One region of the Bradyrhizobium sp. CCBAU 51753 genome, then DNA from elsewhere that is predicted to be linked to it. Evidence: predicted binding sites of a transcription regulator. Region 1 holds the regulator's gene; each other region holds the start of a gene.
The links. Region 1 encodes HrcA, which represses chaperone genes, less so after heat shock. Its sites were predicted from a motif close to GTTAGCACTCNCNNNNNGNGAGTGCTAAC; they were not measured.
Positions count from the first base shown of each region.

Region 2: a site for HrcA is predicted at 3,409-3,437, ahead of XH93_RS25640 (co-chaperone GroES). Genes of this name have one in related genera too.
Region 3: a site for HrcA is predicted at 4,229-4,257, ahead of XH93_RS07190 (co-chaperone GroES). Genes of this name have one in related genera too.

Region 1 covers NZ_CP030037.1:173,461-179,985, reverse strand. Annotated here, with positions in the region: gene XH93_RS00825 (hypothetical protein) at 1-588, opposite strand, end outside; gene XH93_RS00820 (aminotransferase class I/II-fold pyridoxal phosphate-dependent enzyme) at 585-1,682, opposite strand; gene hemW (radical SAM family heme chaperone HemW) at 1,780-2,937, opposite strand; gene rdgB (RdgB/HAM1 family non-canonical purine NTP pyrophosphatase) at 2,924-3,559, opposite strand; gene rph (ribonuclease PH) at 3,571-4,284, opposite strand; gene hrcA (heat-inducible transcriptional repressor HrcA) at 4,452-5,540, shown strand; gene grpE (nucleotide exchange factor GrpE) at 5,713-6,318, shown strand; gene XH93_RS00790 (VOC family protein) at 6,341-6,525, opposite strand, start outside.
Region 2 covers NZ_CP030037.1:5,621,366-5,627,890, forward strand. Annotated here, with positions in the region: gene XH93_RS25625 (FAD-binding oxidoreductase) at 1-1,446, opposite strand, end outside; gene XH93_RS25630 (oxygenase MpaB family protein) at 1,771-2,721, shown strand; gene XH93_RS25635 (hypothetical protein) at 2,877-3,173, opposite strand; gene XH93_RS25640 (co-chaperone GroES) at 3,471-3,785, shown strand; gene groL (chaperonin GroEL) at 3,876-5,516, shown strand; gene XH93_RS25650 (DUF2274 domain-containing protein) at 5,707-5,982, opposite strand; gene XH93_RS42445 (TrbI/VirB10 family protein) at 5,986-6,525, opposite strand, start outside.
Region 3 covers NZ_CP030037.1:1,566,243-1,572,767, reverse strand. Annotated here, with positions in the region: gene XH93_RS07215 (ChbG/HpnK family deacetylase) at 1-92, shown strand, start outside; gene XH93_RS07210 (DUF2076 domain-containing protein) at 224-1,105, shown strand; gene XH93_RS07205 (L,D-transpeptidase) at 1,254-2,054, opposite strand; gene XH93_RS07200 (protein phosphatase CheZ) at 2,365-3,153, shown strand; gene XH93_RS07195 (hypothetical protein) at 3,515-4,033, opposite strand; gene XH93_RS07190 (co-chaperone GroES) at 4,365-4,661, shown strand; gene groL (chaperonin GroEL) at 4,879-6,525, shown strand.

The DNA.
Region 1 (6,525 bases):
CTGCAGCGCGAAGCGCCGGATCCAGCGCTCGGTCAGGTCCATCTCGTGCTCGGGCTTCGAGAACATCACGTCGCGCCGAGCTTCCTGCAACGTCTCGATCGCGACCGGCTTGTTCTTGCGCCACAGCGTCTGCATCGCAGGGTCGGTCAGGAAGCGGTCGGCATAGATCGGATGCGGGAAGGCGATCTCGCGCAACTGCGGCAGCTCGAAATAGACGCGGATTTCCGAACAGACGCTGGCCTTCAGCTCGTTGTCCTCCATCTTGCGATGGAAGGCGTCGAAGCCGATGCCGGGGAAATACGGCATGAAGGCCGCGTGGAACATCTCGTGCAGGCGGTAGAGGTCCTCGATCGCCGGATTGTCGTAGGTCCGGTTCATCGTGACGCCCCACCACGAGCAAAAATGCGCGCGTTCGAGCCGGTCGTCGGTCGAGTCGCAGAACAGCCGCGGCAGGCTGGCGAACTGCTCGACGATGTCGTGAATGAAGCCGCCATCGGCGTGCGAGGCGCGCAGCGGCGCACTGCGCCAGAGCTCGAAGACGTGACGGTGAACGTCCTGCGGGCTGGTCAGGATGATCGGGTTCCTCAACGCGCGCCTCCCGGCACTGCGATCGGTCCAGCGGTCCCGATCATCTCGGCCATCGCCGGCGTCAGGCACAGCCGCAATGGTGCATCGATGTCGCCGGCCGGCCGGCGCAGGAATGCGGCAAGCGCGCGATCGGTCGTCGCGTCCGCTACCGCAAGCGCCAGCACGCTGACGTCGCTCGGCGTCAAGGCAAGGCCGAGGCGGCGGCCGATCTGCGCCGCGGCCTCACGCTGGATGGGCCGGTAGCGCCGCGGCAGGTCGAACACATCGTGGCGTTCGAGCAGCGCGCTGCCGAGCTGCAGCGAGGTCAGGTTCTTGAACCATTGATTGCCGAACAAGGTCGGCATCGCCTTGCGGCTCAGCACGCCGCCGATGCGGTCGTAATAGACGCCGAACGGTTTTGACAGGCTGAAGGCGAGCGCCAGCACCGCCGGACTGTCGGCCGCGATGCGCGCGGCGGGCGGCTCGGCAATCGAGCCGACATAGGTGACGTCGAGCAGCACGCGGGGCTGATCGCTTGCCGCGGCGAGAAGGGCAAGCAAGTCATTGGCCTGCGGCCACACATTGCCGTCGATCGCAGACGGCTGGCTCAGGCAGAACAGCGCGGTGGCCGGAAGGCTGCGGCCGGCCGCCTGCCAGTCGGCGCGGGCATGCTCGACCACGGCGATCCCGCAGGCCTCGGCGTAGGCCTTGTAGCCCTCATACTCGCCGGCGAAGACGTGGACCTCGGGATCGAATTTCTCACTGCGCGCGCGATTGCCGTAGGCGGCGATCACATGAAACAGCGCCTCGCTGCCGCCGGCGGTCGGATAGCGCCAGGGAAAGCCGCTCCTGTCGATCGCAGTCACCGGTGCTGCCCACGCCATCCAGCGTTCGATGAAGGCCTCGTGGGCGGCGAACTGCTTGCCGGTCCAGGCGTCGCGAAACTGCTCGAGATGATGCCGCCGCGCGGCATCCGGCCTGTCGAGCGCGTTGCCGAGGATGATTTGCTTGGCCGCCTCGGTCTCCGGCGTGACCAGCGCATAGACGGTCTTGCTTGCGCCGGCGGCTTTGACGCGGCGGTCAAGCTCGGGATCATGGATCGGTGGCGCGTTCATGATCGTTAACTCGACGGGCAATCGGAACAGGCGAGGGAACCGATACCACAACCCTGCGGGCAGGGAGCGAAATCCCTGCCGATTGGCTACTCAACGGTTACGCCGCGAGGTCCGCGACCACAGCGTCGAGCACCGGGAAGCCCGACTTCGTCACCCGCAGGCGTCCATCGGCGTCGACGTCGATCGCGCCTTCCTCGCGCAGCATGGCGATCCGGCGCGGATCGAGCTCGCGGCCGGACAGTTTTGCGTAACGGCTGGGGTCGATGCCCTCGACGAGCCGCAGTCCCATCAGCAGGAATTCGTCGGCGCGTTCTTCGCTGTTGAGGCTGTCGTCGGTCATGACGCCGTGACCGCGTTCCTCGACCTTCGATAGCCATGCCTCGGGACGCTTGTCGGTGGCGGTCGCGTGCCTGACGCCGTCGATGTCCAGCCGGCCATGGGCGCCGGGGCCGATGCCGGCATATTCATCGCCGCGCCAGTAGACCAGATTGTGCCGGCACTCGGCACCTAGGCGGGCGTGATTGGAGATCTCGTAGGCCGGCAATCCCTCAAGGGCGCAGACCTCCTGCGTCACGTCGTAGAGGGCGCGTGAGGTCGCCTCGTCCGGCGTCCTCAGTTTGCCGGCGGCGTGCAGCCCGAAGAACGGCGTGCCTTCCTCGATCGTGAGCTGATAGAGCGACAGATGCTCGGCGGCTTCCGCGATCGCCTGCTTCAATTCGCCAGCCCACATTTGCGGCGTCTGGTCGGGGCGGGCGTAGATCAGGTCGAACGAATAACGATCGAACGCAGAGCGCGCGATCGCCACCGCATCGAGCGCCTCGCGCGCGGTGTGCAGGCGGCCGAGCGCTTTCAGCGAGGCATCGTCCAGCGCCTGCACGCCGAGCGAGACGCGGTTGACGCCGGCAATGCGATAGCCGCGAAACCGCGTCGCCTCGACGCTGGTCGGATTGGCCTCGAGCGTGACCTCGACGTCTGGCGCGACCGACCAGTATTTGCCGATCGCATCGAGCACCGCGCCGACGGTCTTCGGCTGCATCAGCGAGGGCGTGCCGCCGCCGAGGAAGATCGACGACACTTCACGTCCCGGCACGCGCGCGGCCGTGGTCTCGATCTCGCGGGTGAAGGCGCGCACGAAGCGGTCCTCGTCGATCGGCGCATGCCGGACGTGGCTGTTGAAATCGCAATACGGGCATTTCGACAGGCAGAACGGCCAGTGCACGTAGACGCCAAAAGCTGGTCGTTCAGCGTGGCTCAAGGCAGATCTCCGCGAGCTTCACGAAGGCGCGGGCGCGATGCGACAGGCCGAGCCCGAGCGGCGGCAGGCCGTGCTTCTCGATGCTGCTCATCTCGCCGAAGGTACGCGTGTGCCCGTCGGGCAGGAAGGCCGGATCATAACCGAAGCCGGCGGTACCGCGCGGCGGCCAGACCAGGGTTCCATCGACGATGGCCTCGACCTCTTCGAGATGATCGTCCGGCCAGGCCACGCACAGCGCCGAGACGAAATGTGCCTTGCGCTTGTCCGGCGTGGTGGCGCCGCGCTCCTGCAGCAGGCGCTCGATCCGCGTCATCGCCGCCATGAAGTCCTTGCCCTCGCCGGCCCAGCGCGCGGAGTGAATGCCGGGCGCGCCGCCGAGCGCATCGACCACGAGGCCGGAATCGTCGGCAAAGGCCGGCAATCCGGTCGCCTTCGCCGCGGCAATCGCCTTGATCGCCGCATTGGCGCGAAAGCTGTCGCCGGTCTCCTCGGGCTCGCCGAGACCAAGCTCGCCGGCCGGCACCGCCTCCACGCCGTGCGGCGCCAGCAGTTCCCGCATCTCGGCAAGCTTGCCGGGATTATGGGTGGCGATGACGAGCTTACCGGTGATTCGGCGGTGCATGACCAATCTGTCTACGCCACCGCGATCTTTTGCAAGTCGACCAGACGCGCGACACCTTTGCGCGCCAGCGCCATCAGCGCCAGAAATTCGTCCTGCGTAAACGGGGTCTTTTCCGCGGTGCCCTGCACCTCGATGATGCGGCCGTCGCCGGTCATGACGAAATTGGCGTCGGTCTCCGCTTCCGAATCCTCGGCATAATCGAGATCGAGCACTGGCGTTCCCTGGTAGATGCCGCAGGAGATCGCCGCCACGTTGTCGCGCAACACGTTGGTCTTGATCATGTTGCGGGTCTTCATCCAGTTGATGCAGTCGGCCAGCGCCACCCAGGCACCGGTGATCGAGGCGGTGCGGGTGCCGCCATCGGCCTGGATCACGTCGCAGTCGACCGTGATCTGGCGTTCGCCGAGCGCGTCGAGATCGACGGCGGCGCGCAGCGAGCGGCCGATCAGGCGCTGGATCTCGACGGTGCGGCCGCCCTGCTTGCCGGCGGAGGCCTCGCGGCGGGTGCGTTCCAGCGTGGCGCGCGGCAGCATGCCGTATTCGGCGGTGACCCAGCCGCGGCCCTGGCCCTTCAGCCATGGCGGCAGGCGCTCCTCGAGCGTGGCGGTCACCAGCACATGGGTGTCGCCGAACTTCACCATGCAGGAACCCTCGGCATATTTGACGACGCCGCGTTCCAGTGTGACGGGACGCAGTTCATCGGGCGCACGGCGGCTTGGCCGCATTGGAAATCCTCCGAAAATCCGTGAGATGGCTGGCGGTGCTTGTAGGAGGGGGAACGGGCAGCGGCAAGGGTTTTCGGCCAGGGATTTGGGGGCGATCCGGGGGCCGAATGCTGCTTGTCACCGGCCCCCCGGATCGACAAATTAGGGGAGCTACCAAGGAGTGGAGTGTGGCTCAGCACGATCCGATTGGCCTGATCACGCCCTACGCAGGGCTGGCCCAGCTCAACGAGCGCTCGCGCGATATTTTTCGTCAAATCGTCGAAAGCTACCTTGCGACCGGCGAACCGGTCGGCTCGCGCAACATCTCGCGCCTGATCGCGTTACCGCTATCGCCGGCTTCGGTCCGCAATGTGATGTCGGACCTCGAACAGCTCGGGCTGATCTACGCGCCGCACACCTCGGCCGGCCGGCTGCCGACCGAGCTCGGCCTGCGCTTCTTCGTCGACGCCCTGATGCAGGTCGGCGACCTCACCGAGGACGAGCGTCAGTCGATCCAGACCCAGCTTGCCTCCGTCGGCCGCGCGCAAACCGTCGAGGCCGCGCTTGGCGAGGCGCTGACCCGGCTGTCGGGGCTGACCCGCGCCGCGGCGGTGGTGCTGACGCCCAAGGCGAATGCGCGGCTGAAGCATATCGAATTCGTGCGGCTGGAGCCGGAGAAGGCGCTGGTGGTGCTGGTCGGCGAGGACGGCAGCGTCGAAAATCGCGTGCTGGCGCTGCCGCCGGGGGTTCCCTCCTCGGCGCTGACGGAGGCGACCAATTTCCTCAATACGCGGCTCCGCGGCCGGACCTTGGCCGAGGTCCGCCTCGAGCTCGAGACGGCGCTGACGCAGAGCCGCGCCGAGCTCGACCAGCTGACGCAAAAGGTCATCGCGGCGGGGATCGCGAGCTGGTCCGGCGGCGAGAGCGAGGATCGCCAGCTGATCGTGCGCGGCCACGCCAATCTGCTGGAGGATCTGCACGCGCTCGACGATCTCGAGCGCATCAAGTCGCTGTTCGACGACCTAGAGACCAAGCGCGGCGTGATCGATCTGCTCGGCCGCGCCGAACGCGGCGAGGGGGTGCGGATCTTCATCGGATCGGAGAACAAGCTGTTCTCGCTGTCGGGTTCCTCGACCATCATCGCGCCCTACAGCGATGCCCACGGCCGGATCGTCGGCGTGCTCGGTGTGATCGGTCCGACCCGGCTGAACTACGCCAGGGTGATCCCGACCGTCGACTACGCCGCGCGGGTCGTCAGCAAGATTTTGGGCGGCTGATCGGATCGAACTTCGCTCAATTTGACCCGGTTCCTCCATGGGAGGTGGAAACCATGCCGGGGCGAGCCGCGTTCCAAACCCATCTAACGCTTGATTTTCATCGCTCAAAGCACGATACCCGGCCAACAATCCCCAAGATTTGAACCGACGCGAGTTTTCGAGAAGGCACGCCATGACCGATCCGAACCGGGCCAACGACAACACCGAGAATTCGGCGCCGACGGGTGAGCCCGTGGTCTCGAAGCCCTACGTCATGCCTGACGAGCCCGAGGTGGGATCGGCGGAGGCGCTGGCCAAGGAACTGGCCGAGGCGCGCGACCGGACGCTGCGCACGCTGGCCGAGATGGAGAACCTCCGGCAGCGCACCCGCCGCGAGGTCGCCGACGCCAAGACCTACGGCATCACCGGCTTCGCCCGCGATGTGCTCGAGATCGCCGACAATCTGCAGCGCGCGCTCGACGCGGTGCCGGCCGAGGCCAAGGAAGCCGCCGATCCCGGGCTGAAGGCGCTGATCGAAGGCGTCGAGCTGACCGAGCGCTCGCTGCTCAACGCGCTGGAGAAAAACGGCGTCAAGAAGTTCGATCCGATCGGCGAAAAATTCGATCCGAATTTCCAGCAGGCGATGTTCGAAGTGCCCGATGCGTCGGTGCCGTCGGGCACCGTGGTGCAGGTGATGCAGGCCGGCTACATGATCGGCGAGCGCGTGCTGCGCCCGGCGCTGGTCGGCGTCTCCAAGGGCGGCGCCAAGGCCGCCCCGGCCACCGACTTCACCGCCTGATCGTTCGCGTGTGCCGCTGGCGTTAGGCCAGCGGCTTCTCGTGCGCCTTCGGCCAATAGGTGCCGAAGCTCCAGAGATTTCCTTCCGGATCGCGGCAGGCGAAATCGCGGCTGCCGTAGTCGGTGTTGCGCAGCTCCATCTCGATCTTCGCGCCCGCGGCCTTGACCTTGGCATGCAGCGCATCGGGATCGGTGACGGCGATATAGA
Region 2 (6,525 bases), 3.7 Mb from region 1:
GCCCGCCGCGATCAGCGCGTCGCTCGCCGCGTCCTTGATGGCCTTCCACTGCGCGAGCAGCCCACCGTGCCGACCGCGCGCATGGAAGGAGAAGTAGGGCGCGGGCCCGTCCGGGTAGACGTGGGTAAAGCGACAGGTGACTTCACCCTTCACCCCGGTCGCCTGCAGAATCGCGCGTTCGGTTGCCGTCTTGACCTGATCGTGAAAGCTTTCGAACCGATCCCAGGTGATGGCGGTCTCGAACGTATCGTTGATGATAGCAACGGGCGTCAAGAATTCGCGCGCATAGGGCATGCGAATGAACGCGTTGCGCCAGATGCCTGCCGCGCCTTCGAGATGCGCGTCGCCGGCCTCTACGGGCTCCGGTGTCCCGCGGTGGTCGGCGCAGCATTCGAGCGCACGCTTGAACCAGGCGTCCAAGGGATGATCGCCCGATTCGAATGCCAGCACCATGATGGCGGAGCTGCCGTCGGACGCACCGGTGTTGAACGCCTCCTGCGGGTCCAAGATGCGGCAATTGGAGGGATAGAGGCCGGCTTGTGCCACGGCACGCACCGCGCGCGCGGCATCGAAGAAAGTGGGAAAGCGAACCGATGCGCCGGCGCGGTATTTTGGACGCGGCTGCAATCGCATCCATGCGCGCGAGATCACGCCTAAGATTCCTTCCGAGCCGATGAACATGCGGTCGGGGCTCGGCCCCGCACCCGAACCGGGAAGCCGGCGCGTTTCCACGACGCCAACCGGCGTCACAACACGCAGGCTTTCAACGAAATCGTCTATATGAGTGTAGAGACTGGCGAAGTGGCCGCCCGATCGCGTCGCGATCCAGCCGCCCAAAGTCGAATACTCAAAACTCTGCGGGAAATGCCGCAGCGTGACGCCGTGCGGCTTGAGCTGGTTTTCCAGCGATGGCCCATAGGTACCGGCTTCGATCAAGGCGGCGCGCGAGACCGGATCGACTTCGACGACATTGCAGAGATTGCGCAGGTCAAGCGTGACGGCCGCCTTGTGCTTGATGCCATCGGCCTGCGGCTCGACGCCACCGCACACGCTCGATCCGCCCCCGAACGGCGTCAGCGAAGCACCGACGGACCCCGCCCAGTCCATGACAGCCGAAATCTCCGTCTCGTTGGTTGGATAGGCCACGACATCGGGCGCGCAACCGTAATCGCCGAGCATGGCCCTGACGTAATCCGGATAGGACTTGCCGTAAGTGTGCGCGGCGCGGTCGTAGCGTTCAGTCGTGCAGAACGGCGTGAGCGAAGCCGGCGGCACCACGCGCGGTTCCCGCAAGGACAGCTCTTCGAGGCCAGGAACAGTGACCGTTTCGAATTCGCGGGCGCCAAACTTGGCATGGTAACGGCCGAGGACAAACGCTCGCTCTTCCGCGCTCATGCCTTCGCCTTCCCGTCCCCAGCCGTAATGTTTCAGCCTTGCGCCGGTCATGAGCGTCCTCCGCGTTTCGTTTCGAGAGTTTTTTGAATCGGGGAACAAGATACTCTGAACGACCACGCTGCAGAGTGAGCTCGTTCGATCGAAACAATACGCTTTCGAGCGGGAGTATGAAAGACGCGGCGGTGGGACAGTTCCTTCAGCAAACGGCGTCGCAGCAGCCGCGGCACTCGGCTTACCCGCATGGGACACGACCAAATCAGGCCGGCGTATTCCGCCCGGGTAGACATCATGCGACTAGGCGAGCTTTGGCTTGCCGAATTGCGATAGACTGCACAGACCAGTGGAATACCCCCGTCTGGTTCGGGAGGTGCGCATTTGGTTTCCGAAAGCGATCTCGAGCTCGCTCTTGATTTCGTCCGGGCTCGGGCCGCCGGACCGGTCGAGGGCATTTTTGGTCCAGGCTCGATGACCTGGCGGATCGACCGAGAAGCCATCACCTTTTTGGGTGCTGGTCGTGCCTTGCTGCTTCAGCTGGCGCATCCCTGGGTCGCCGCCGCGGTCGCCGAGCACTCGCGGACCTTCGCGGATCCGATCGGTCGCTTCCATCGAACCTTTGACGTGGTGTTTACGATGGTGTTCGGCTCGCTCGATGCGTCCCTTACCGCTGCCCGGCAACTGCACCGCCGCCATACCATGATCGTCGGCCGCCTGCCCGAAGCAATTGGTCCATTCGAGAGCGGCTCGCCGTACCGCGCCAACGAGGCCGCAGCATTGCGCTGGGTTCACGCGACCCTTGTCGACACCGCTCTGGCCGTCCACGACCTGATCCTGCCTCCGCTCTCGGTCGAAGAGCGCGAGCACTATTGGGCCGAAAGCCGGCTGTTTGGGGCGTTGTTCGGGTTGACTCCGAGCGACTTGCCGGCGGATTGGGATTCATTCGCGGCCTACACCGCGGCGACGATGCAATCGGATACATTGTCGGTCAGCACCGCCGCGCGCGAGATAGCTCGACAGATCTTCGCCGGTGGACGACCGTGGTTGCGGTCGCCGCGCTGGTATCAAACCCTGAGTGCCGAGCTGCTGCCGGACCGATTGCGCACCGGCTTCGGATTTGCCTTTGACGCACGCGACAGGAAGGCTGCAGAGCGTGCCGTTGCGCGGATACGACGCATCTATCCCAAAATACCGACCCAGCTTCGCTACGTCGGCCCCTACCAGGAAGCTCAGGCGCGACTACAGGGGAAGTCGCAGCTTGGCTGGACAACCCGGTGCCTGAACAGGGCCTGGATAGGACGCCCCCAGTTGGATGACCGCTGGAATAAGTGAAGGTGTCCCGGACTGCCGCAGACGTTCGCATGCGGCCGACCGCCGCCTGCCGCGATCCCAATCGGCCTGCCGACTATCGCCTTCGGGTTACAGGCGGCGATAGAGCCCGCACACAGAGAAGTCTGGTTCTCCCGCGGCAACCGACGCGCGGAAGACTACGCATCAGATTCTATTTTCACCAAAACTTCCCCAGCGATGATTTCGGGGTCTCCAAGATTAAGGTCATGCAGGCTTGCTTGAACGAAATCCAGCACTTTATCGTTCGCAGCATTAGCGCTTTCGCGGTCATCGAATATCATCACAGCGATACCGACGCCATCGCCCCCATCCAATACGTAATAAGATCTGAATCCGTGCGATTCTCTTAGGATCTGACCGATGCCGCTTTTGGCGCGGCGAGCAGCGTCCGCAACCGAACGAACGTTGGTGTACTTTCGAATGAACATGTACATCAGCCACCCATGTATCTCAGTCCTAACCCGCGCATCAAAGCATATTGGGCAGGCGCTGGACTAGGACGTACTTCCGCGTCGGGTCATTTGCGTCGATCTAGTATGCCCGCAGTCACCTCCGATCTCCCCAAAAGAGCCGTAGTCAAAGTGAGGGGCGCGGTTCGACACCAAGGGCCAACAGGCGACATGGGTCGAAGCCCTTGCGCCGGAGTGTCACGGACTTATGTGAGGAGCGGTGAGCACTCGCTCATTGCGACTGCCAATCCAGCAATAATCACAAAAGCCAAGGAGGATCGCATGAAATTCCGTCCGCTTCACGACCGCATCGTGGTCAAGCGCATCGACGCCGAAGAGAAGACCGCTGGCGGCATCATCATTCCGGATACTGCCAAGGAAAAGCCCTCCCAGGGCGAAGTGATCGCCGTCGGCCCCGGTGGTCGCGACGAAGCTGGCAAGCTGATCCCGATCGACCTCACGGTAGGCGATCGGGTCCTGTTCGGCAAGTGGTCCGGCACCGAGGTCAAGATCGACGGCCAGGAGCTTCTGATCATGAAGGAGAGCGACATCATGGGCGTTCTCACCGACGTTTCCGGCTCCAGGAAGGCGGCCTAACGCTGACCGCCGCAAGCGCTCACCCCTGAGGAGCACCTGTCGATGCTGCCTCGCAGGTGAGAGACGAATTTCAATTCAGGGAGGACAAACATGTCAGCTAAAGAGGTCAAACTAGGTGTCGATGCCCGCGATCGCATGCTGCGTGGCGTAGACATCCTTGCCAATGCGGTGAAGGTCACCCTCGGTCCGAAGGGCCGCAACGTGGTGCTTGAGAAGTCGTTCGGCGCTCCCCGCATCACCAAGGACGGCGTTGCCGTCGCCAAGGAGATCGAGCTCGAGGACAAGTTCGAGAACATGGGCGCCCAGATGGTGCGCGAAGTGGCGTCGAAGGCGGCGGATGCTGCCGGCGACGGCACCACCACCGCGACCGTACTGGCTGCCGCGATCGTCCGTGAAGGCGCCAAATCGGTTGCCGCCGGCATGAACCCGATGGATCTAAAGCGCGGTATCGATCTCGCGGTCGACGCCGTTGTCGCGGATCTGGAAAAGAACTCCAAGAAAGTGACCTCGAACGAGGAGATCGCGCAGGTCGGCACCATTTCGGCCAACGGCGATGCCGAGATCGGCAAGTTCCTCGCCGACGCCATGAAGAGGGTCGGCAACGAGGGCGTGATCACGGTCGAGGAAGCCAAGTCGCTCGAGACCGAGCTCGACGTCGTCGAGGGCATGCAGTTCGACCGCGGTTACATCTCGCCCTACTTCGTCACCAACGCCGACAAGATGCGCGCCGAGATGGACGACGCCTACATCTTGATATACGAGAAGAAGCTCTCCTCGCTGAACGAACTGCTGCCGCTGCTCGAGGCCGTGGTGCAGACCGGCAAGCCTCTGGTCATCGTCGCCGAGGACGTCGAAGGCGAGGCGCTGGCCACCCTGGTCGTCAACCGCCTGCGTGGCGGCCTGAAGGTCGCGGCCGTCAAGGCTCCGGGCTTCGGCGATCGCCGCAAGGCCATGCTGCAGGACATCGCGATCCTGACCGGCGGCCAGGCCATCTCGGAAGACCTCGGCATCAAGCTCGAGAACGTCACGCTGCAGATGCTCGGCCGTGCCAAGAAGGTGATGATCGACAAGGAAAACACCACGATCGTCAACGGCGCCGGCAAGAAGGCCGACATCGACGCCCGCATTGCCCAGATCAAGGCGCAGATCGAGGAGACCACCTCGGACTACGACCGTGAGAAGCTGCAGGAGCGTCTGGCCAAGCTCGCGGGCGGTGTCGCGGTGATCCGCGTCGGCGGCGCGACCGAAGTCGAGGTGAAGGAGCGCAAGGATCGCGTGGATGACGCGATGCACGCGACCCGCGCGGCTGTCGAGGAAGGCATCCTGCCGGGCGGCGGCGTCGCCCTGCTCCGGGCCTCCGAGCACCTCAAGGGCATCCGCACCAAGAACGACGACCAGAAGACTGGCGTCGAGATCGTGCGCAAGGCGCTGTCGGCTCCGGCCCGCCAGATCGCGATCAACGCGGGCGAGGATGGTTCCGTCATTGTTGGCAAGATCCTGGAGAAGGACCAGTACCCGTTTGGCTTCGACAGTCAGACCGGCGAGTATGTCAATCTCGTCAGCAAGGGCATCATCGATCCGACCAAGGTCGTGCGCACTGCGATCCAGAACGCTGCCTCGGTTGCAGCGCTGCTGATCACCACGGAAGCGATGGTCGCCGAGCTGCCGAAGAAGGCCGCCGCCGGTCCCGCGATGCCCCCAGGCGGCGGGATGGGTGGCATGGACTTCTGAGCCCGACCGTTCAGCGCTCAAGAGAAAGAAATGGCCCGGCATCGTTGCCGGGCCTTTGCGCGTTAGCTACGGGTCCGACTCGACTACAACAACTGCGTGGAGGTGACGAATCAGCATGGGTTGGATCAAGCGGAGACGTGGGCTCCGGCGGAGCCTCAGCTCTGACCACTCTCGCAGGGACGACCTAAAGCTATAGACCCGGGTCGTTCGCCGGTTCACGCAAGCCCTGCAAGCTACCCAATCGGCTCGATTTTTTACGCTTGTCATCCTTTTGTTTCGATTTGTAATCCGCGTCACTATCGAGAAATGCCTCCAATATGAACGGGATCAGTTCGGCAACCTCCTCCTTGCTGCCGTAAGTCTCCGCATAAAAATCAGCATACTCCCGCAGCCGCTTCGCTAAGCTCGGTGCCAGCACAAGATTCATCCTTACGGGTGTTCGATCAGGCAGCTTCGCAAGCTTCATCCCTCACCTGCCCTTCGCTACTGCCTCAACATCCTGATACGGCTTCAGCACAAGATCCTTCGAAACAATCACCCGCAGCGGCCATCCCGGCCGCACCGTGATCGTTGGCTGCACGTCGAGCTCACGCTCCACCAGGCGCTGCCCCGCACGATTGGTCGTTTGTTGCGTGCTTTCCCGCAGCGCCTTGACGAGATCGCTCTCGTCGTTGCCGATAGAGAGTTGGGTCCCCACCCCAATCAGGGTCGCGAGCGCGACGCCCTTGAGCAACTGCCAGGTGTGGAAATCCACCTCGTCTTCGAGACCTGCGTAGCCAGCGACGTCGGTTGCCGGAAGGTTCTCGATCACGACTGAATTGCCATTCGGCAGGATAAGTCTCGTCCAGACGACCAACGCCCGTTTCTGGCCAAAGGCCACGACGCTATCGTATTTGCCCACGAGCCGCGTCCCCTGCGGGATCAGAAGATGCGCGCCGGTGACCGTGTCGTAGACGTTTTCGGTGACCTGGCCGATAGTCGCCCCAGGCAGGTCCGAATTCAGCCCGGT
Region 3 (6,525 bases), 1.4 Mb from region 1:
CGCTGACCACCCAGCGGGAGAAGGAACATGCCTATCTGGCGAGCGACGATTTCCCCGCTTTGCTCGCCCTGAACAATGTTACACTGGGTTGAATTGGTTCAAATAAATCGTCCGGTCGTTTTGTCGCATAGATAAAATTTAATCCGGCCGCCCACTCCTTGCGCCACAAAGCCGGCCCTACATCCCGAACGCGCCGATTCGTTTCGACGCGAAGGAGAACGCCATGAATCCGCAAGAACGCCAACTGATCGACGATCTCTTCGACCGGCTCGCCAAGCTGGAGAATGCCCCGCGCGACAACGAGGCCATGTCCGCGATCATGCAAGGCCTGCGCAGTGCGCCGAATGCGGTTTACGCGCTGGTGCAGACGGCGCTGGTGCAGGACGAGGCGCTGAAGCGCGCGCACGACCGCATCCAGGAGCTGGAGGCCGCAGTCGCCCAGCAGCAGGGCGGGCAGCAGCAGTCCGGCGGTTTCCTCGATTCGATGCGCGACGCGATCTTCGGCCAGTCACAGGGACAGCCGCACGGCTCGGTGCCGCCGGTGCGTGCCCCCGACATGGGCCGCGATCCGGGTGGTGGCCGCCCGGTCTGGAACTCGGGCCAGGCGATGCAGCAGGCCGGTGGCTATGGCCAGCCGCCGCAGTCCTACGGCCAGGCTCCTCCGCCCTACGGCCAGCAATATGGCGCTCCGCAGCAGCCGGCGTTCGGCGGCGGTGGCGGCTCGTTCCTCGGCACCGCGGCGGCAGCTGCCGCAGGTGTGGTCGGCGGCTCGATGCTGATGAGCAGCATCCGCGGCCTGATGGGCGGCGGCAACCACCAGGCGTTCTCCGACGCCGGCGGCCTCGGTGGCGGTTCGCGCCCGTGGGGCGGCGACCAGTCGTCGAGCGATCTCGCGCGTGACGCCGGCATCGGCGACATCGGCTCGTCCGGCCGCGGCAATGATTCAGGTTCGCGCGCCGGCCTGTTCGACCAGGCGTCGAACGACCGCAACAACGATGACAACCGCAACGACGATTACAACAACAACGACCACGATTCCGACGACTTCGACAATGACGACGACGGCGGGTTCGATGGCGGCGGCAACGACAGCGATTACGCGTAAGGCGCAGATCGCGTGAAACGACAACGGCCGCTCGATGAGAGCGGCCGTTTTTGTTTGACCCGTAGCCCGGATGAAGCGAAGCGCAATCCGGGAAAGCCGCGGTGAGACTGCTCCCGGATTTCGCTGCGCTCCATCCGGGCTACAAATTTCACATCACCACGACCTTGGCGCCGACATTGACGCGGCCGTAGAGGTCGATGACGTCCTCGTTGCGCATCCGGATGCAGCCGGAGGAGACGTTGGTGCCGATGGTCCAGGGCTCGTTGGAGCCGTGGATGCGGTAGAGCGAGGATCCCAGATACATCGCGCGGGCGCCGAGCGGATTTTCCGGACCGCCCTCCATGTGCCGCGGCAGATCGGGACGGCGCGCCAGCATTTCCGGCGGCGGGGTCCAGGCCGGCCATTCCTTCTTGGCCGAGATCGTCTTGGTGCCCGCCCATGTAAAGCCGGGCCGGCCGACGCCGATGCCGTAGCGCAGCGCGCGGCCGTCACCCTGCACCAGATAGAGGAACTTGTTCGGCGTATCGACCACGATGGTGCCGGCGCCTTCCTTGCCGTGATACTCGACGGTCTGCTTTTCATATCTCGGATCAAATTGACGCTCCCGCGGATCGACCGCCGCCTCTTCCTGCTGGCGTAGCATCTGCTGCTGCGGATCCATCGGCGGCAGCGACTGCCGGCCGTAATAGCCGGGCTGCTGCTGATACACCGGCTGCTGCGGCGCGTAGCCCTGTGACGACGGCGCGTCGCCGAACAGGAATTCGATGAGGCCGCCGCCCATGTTGCTGGAGCGTTGCGGCTGCACATAGGCCGTGCGCATCTGCGGCTGCGGCGCGTAGAGCACGGTGGGCTCGGAGAGCGGCGCCGCATCGATCGCCATGGCGTGATGCGGAGCGGCAATAAGCGGAGACGCGCCGGCAAGCAGCGCAAGCGTGGTTTTCCTGAACATCGACGTACTCTGTACTGTTTCGTCGTGACCTGTTTCGCGACGGCGCTGAGACCCTGCGCCGCTGCACGTGGTCAATAGGCAGTGAAAACCGCATCGGTTTGGTAAACAGAAGCCGCGTTTCGATTCACCATCCCGCCAAGCGCACGCGGTTTTGCCGGACAGCGTTTATTTTGAATAAATGTCGAGACAACATGGTTAACTGGCGGTGTTCGCCGCGCGTCACGCTGTGCGCGCAATCTGTTCCCGCGTGAACCTCACGTTAAATCGCCTCTGTCTAGAACGGGCGGATTAAAGGGGTGGGAATGTAATCATGTCAGTCAAGCGCAAGCGTTTTCGTGTCGAGCAGGCGATCATGGGCGATGTGGCAATGCCGGAGCCGGAAGCCACGGGCGGCGTCGACCTCGGGCCGATGCACCGCGAGATCATGGCCGAGCTGCGCTCGATCCGCGCCCAGATGGCCGCCGCGCCGGCCCAGGGCGCCGTCGCCGTCACCGAGAGCGCCGGCGCCATCGTGGCGCGCGAGGTCGCCGAGATGCATGCGATGCTCGACACCTACCGCGCCCAGGTCGAGCAGTGCGAGAAGCTCAAGGTCGAGCTCGATCTGATCCACGACGCGATCGGCCGCACCAAGCGCGAGATCGCCGTGCTGCATGGCAAGAGTTTCAATGGCGAGGAGATGGCCAAGGTCAATGGCGAACTCGGCGCCGTGGTCGGCGGCACCGAACAGGCCACCCAGCAGATCCTCGAGGCGGCGGAAGCGATCGACCAGGCCGCGTCCGCGCTGTCGAACAACGTCACGCCGGATCAGCAGAAGCGGCTCAGCGAGGACATCCAGGAGCGCGTGGTCTCGATCTTCGAAGCCTGCAACTTCCAGGACCTCACCGGCCAGCGCATCAACAAGGTGATGCAGACGATGAAATTCATCGAGCAGCACATCAACGAGATGATGGAGATCTGGGGCGGCGTCGACGCCATCAAGGCGCACACCCCGCCGATCGTCGACACCCGCGAGGGCGACGCCCGCCTGCTCAACGGCCCGAAGCTCGACGGCGACGCCGGCCATGCCTCGCAGGACGACATCGACGCGATGTTCAATTGAGGTCTTGCAGAGAGACGCAAAACGCCGGCCCCCGGGCCGGCGTTTTTGTTTGTGACTCTATCCACCGTCATTGCGAGCGCAGCGAAGCAATCCATCGTTCCGCAAACGCGGCACCATGGATTGCTTCGTCGCTCCGCTCCTCGCAATGACGGCCCCTTCCCTTCTCCCCTTGTGGGAGAAGGTGGCGCGAAGCGCCGGATGAGGGGTATCTCTCCGCGAGCGCTGAACGAGAGAGACTGGGACTCGCGGAGAGATACCCCTCACCCGGATTGCATCTACGATGCAATCCGACCTCTCCCACAAGGGGAGAGGTGCACTACCGATGCCGCACTAGTGAATTGGAGGAGCTACTCCCCGCCGCTTACGCCCTCGGCGCGCAGCGGACGTAGACCATGTTGCCGTAGCGGACGCCGGCGTCCTTGTCGACGAAGCGGGTGATCAGGACGCGGCCGTCGAACGAGACGATCTCGCGGTCCTGTTCGCCGGGCGTCGGGCCGGGCGGGCCGATATAGTTCTTGCCGCTCGGCGAGCCCTTCAGCCGCAATTCCTGCGGGGTGGCCTGATCGGCCAGGTGCATGATGACGCCGCCGGACTGGCCGGCGCCGATCACGTAGGGCTGCTTGCACTGGTCGCGCGCGGCCTTTTCGGTGCGCGGGCGATCGGCCGGGTTCTGGAACGAGGCGAGGCCCCAGCGGCCGACGATCTCGTCGGCGCGGATCGTCGCGGGCATCTCCGGGGCCACGCCCGGCTCCGTCGGCGGCGGTGGCTCGTTCGACGAGAACGACGGCAGGCTCATGCTGCTGCACGCCCCCAGGAATAGCGTCAGCGCCGGAATGGCCGCGAACCGTGCGACCAATCGCGCGTTGAATGACCTGATCATCTTCATCCCCCGAACTTGATCCCGGCCGCACCCGTCCTGCAGCCAAGCGTAAAACGTAAAGCGGAGCAATGACGTCCGGCAAAGTGACAGCATCGCTACGATTTGGTTTCTGGTCCACCATCCTATATTGGCCTCAAGAAGGCCTTAACCCCGTTGCTTGACAGGAACCGCGCCAGGCCATATTCCCGGCGCGCTATTAGCACTCTCGCACCACGATTGCTAAGGGCGTCGGCGTCCCGCACCGGCGCCGACCGGACCGGCATTCAGCGCCGGTCGCGATGAACCGGACCTGAAACCGAGCCTCCAAGAGGACCTCAACAGAGGAAACGCCATGGCTAAATCCACCTTCCGCCCGCTGCATGACCGCGTCGTGGTCAAGCGTATCGATGCCGAGGAGAAGTCCAAGGGCGGCATCATCATTCCGGATACCGCCAAGGAAAAGCCCTCCCAGGGTGAAATCGTCGCTGTCGGCCCGGGTGGCCGCGACGAGGCCGGCAAGCTGATCCCGATCGATCTCAAGGTCGGCGACCGCGTGCTGTTCGGCAAATGGTCGGGCACCGAGGTCAAGCTCGACAACCAGGAACTCCTGATCATGAAGGAGTCCGACATCATGGGCGTGCTGGCGTAAGCGCGCCCTCTCCCACAATCCATACCGTCATGCCCGGGCGTAAGCGCGAAGCGCGTCTTCAAGCCGACGACCCGGGCATCCATCAAGCTTCGGAAGAGTCTTGCAGGAGCGATGGATTGCCGGGTCACTTGGTACGAAGACGCACTTCGTGCTTTAGCCCGGCGATGACGAACCTAAGACGCAGCAAGCACATTACCGACATTCAGGAGTTGAAGAGATGGCTGCCAAGGACGTGAAATTCGCCGGAGAGGCCCGCGAGCGCATGCTGCGCGGCGTCGACGTGCTCGCCAATGCCGTCAAGGTGACGCTCGGCCCCAAGGGCCGCAACGTCGTCATCGAGAAGAGCTTTGGTGCCCCGCGCATCACCAAGGACGGCGTCACCGTCGCCAAGGAGATCGAGCTCGAGGACAAGTTCGAGAACATGGGCGCGCAGATGCTGCGCGAGGTCGCTTCCAAGACCAACGACACCGCCGGTGACGGCACCACCACCGCGACCGTGCTGGCGCAGGCCATCGTCCGCGAGGGCGGCAAGGCGGTCGCCGCCGGCATGAACCCGATGGACCTCAAGCGCGGCATCGACATCGCGGTGTCAGCCGTGATCAAGGATCTCGAGAAACGCGCCAAGCCGGTCGCCGCCTCCTCAGAGGTCGCCCAGGTCGGCACCATCTCGGCCAACGGCGACGCCGCGATCGGCAAGATGATCGCGCAAGCGATGCAGAAGGTCGGCAATGAGGGCGTGATCACGGTCGAGGAGAACAAGTCGCTCGATACCGAGGTCGACATCGTCGAAGGCATGAAGTTCGACCGCGGCTATCTGTCGCCGTACTTCATCACCAACGCCGAGAAGATGACCGCCGAGCTCGAGGATGCCTACATCCTGCTGCACGAGAAGAAGCTGTCCGGCCTGCAGGCGATGCTGCCGGTGCTGGAAGCCGTGGTGCAGTCCGGCCGTCCGCTGCTGATCCTCGCCGAGGACGTCGAGGGCGAGGCGCTGGCGACGCTGGTGGTCAACCGCCTGCGCGGCGGGCTCAAGGTCGCCGCCGTTAAGGCGCCGGGCTTCGGCGATCGCCGCAAGGCGATGCTGGAGGACATCGCGATCCTGACCGGCGGCCAGCTGATCTCCGACGAGCTCGGCATGAAGCTCGAAAGCGTCACGGTGAACATGCTCGGCCGCGCCGGCAAGATCGTGATCGACAAGGAGAACACCACCATCGTCAAGGGCGCCGGCAAGAAGAAGGACATCGACGCCCGGGTCGGCCAGATCAAGGCGCAGATCGAGGAGACCACCTCGGACTACGACCGTGAGAAGTTGCAGGAGCGTCTCGCCAAGCTCGCGGGCGGCGTTGCCGTGATCAAGGTCGGCGGTGCGACCGAGGTCGAGGTCAAGGAGAAGAAGGACCGGGTCGAGGACGCGCTGAACGCGACCCGCGCCGCGGTGCAGGAAGGCATCGTGCCCGGCGGCGGCGTGGCGCTGCTGCGCGCCAAGAAGGCGGTCGGCCGTCTCTCCAACGACAATGCCGACGTCCAGGCCGGCATCAACATCGTGCTCAAGGCGCTGGAAGCTCCGGTCCGCCAGATCTCGGAGAACGCCGGCGTCGAGGGCTCGATCGTGGTCGGCAAGATCCTCGAGAACAAGTCGGAGACCTTTGGCTTCGACGCCCAGACCGAGGACTATGTCGACATGGTCGACAAGGGCATCATCGACCCCGCCAAGGTGGTGCGCACCGCGCTGCAGGACGCCTCCTCGGTGGCCGGCCTGCTGGTGACCACCGAAGCGATGGTCGCCGAAGTGCCGAAGGACGCAGCGCCTGCGATACCGGGCGGCGGCGGCATGGGTGGAATGGGCGGCATGGGCGGCTTCTGA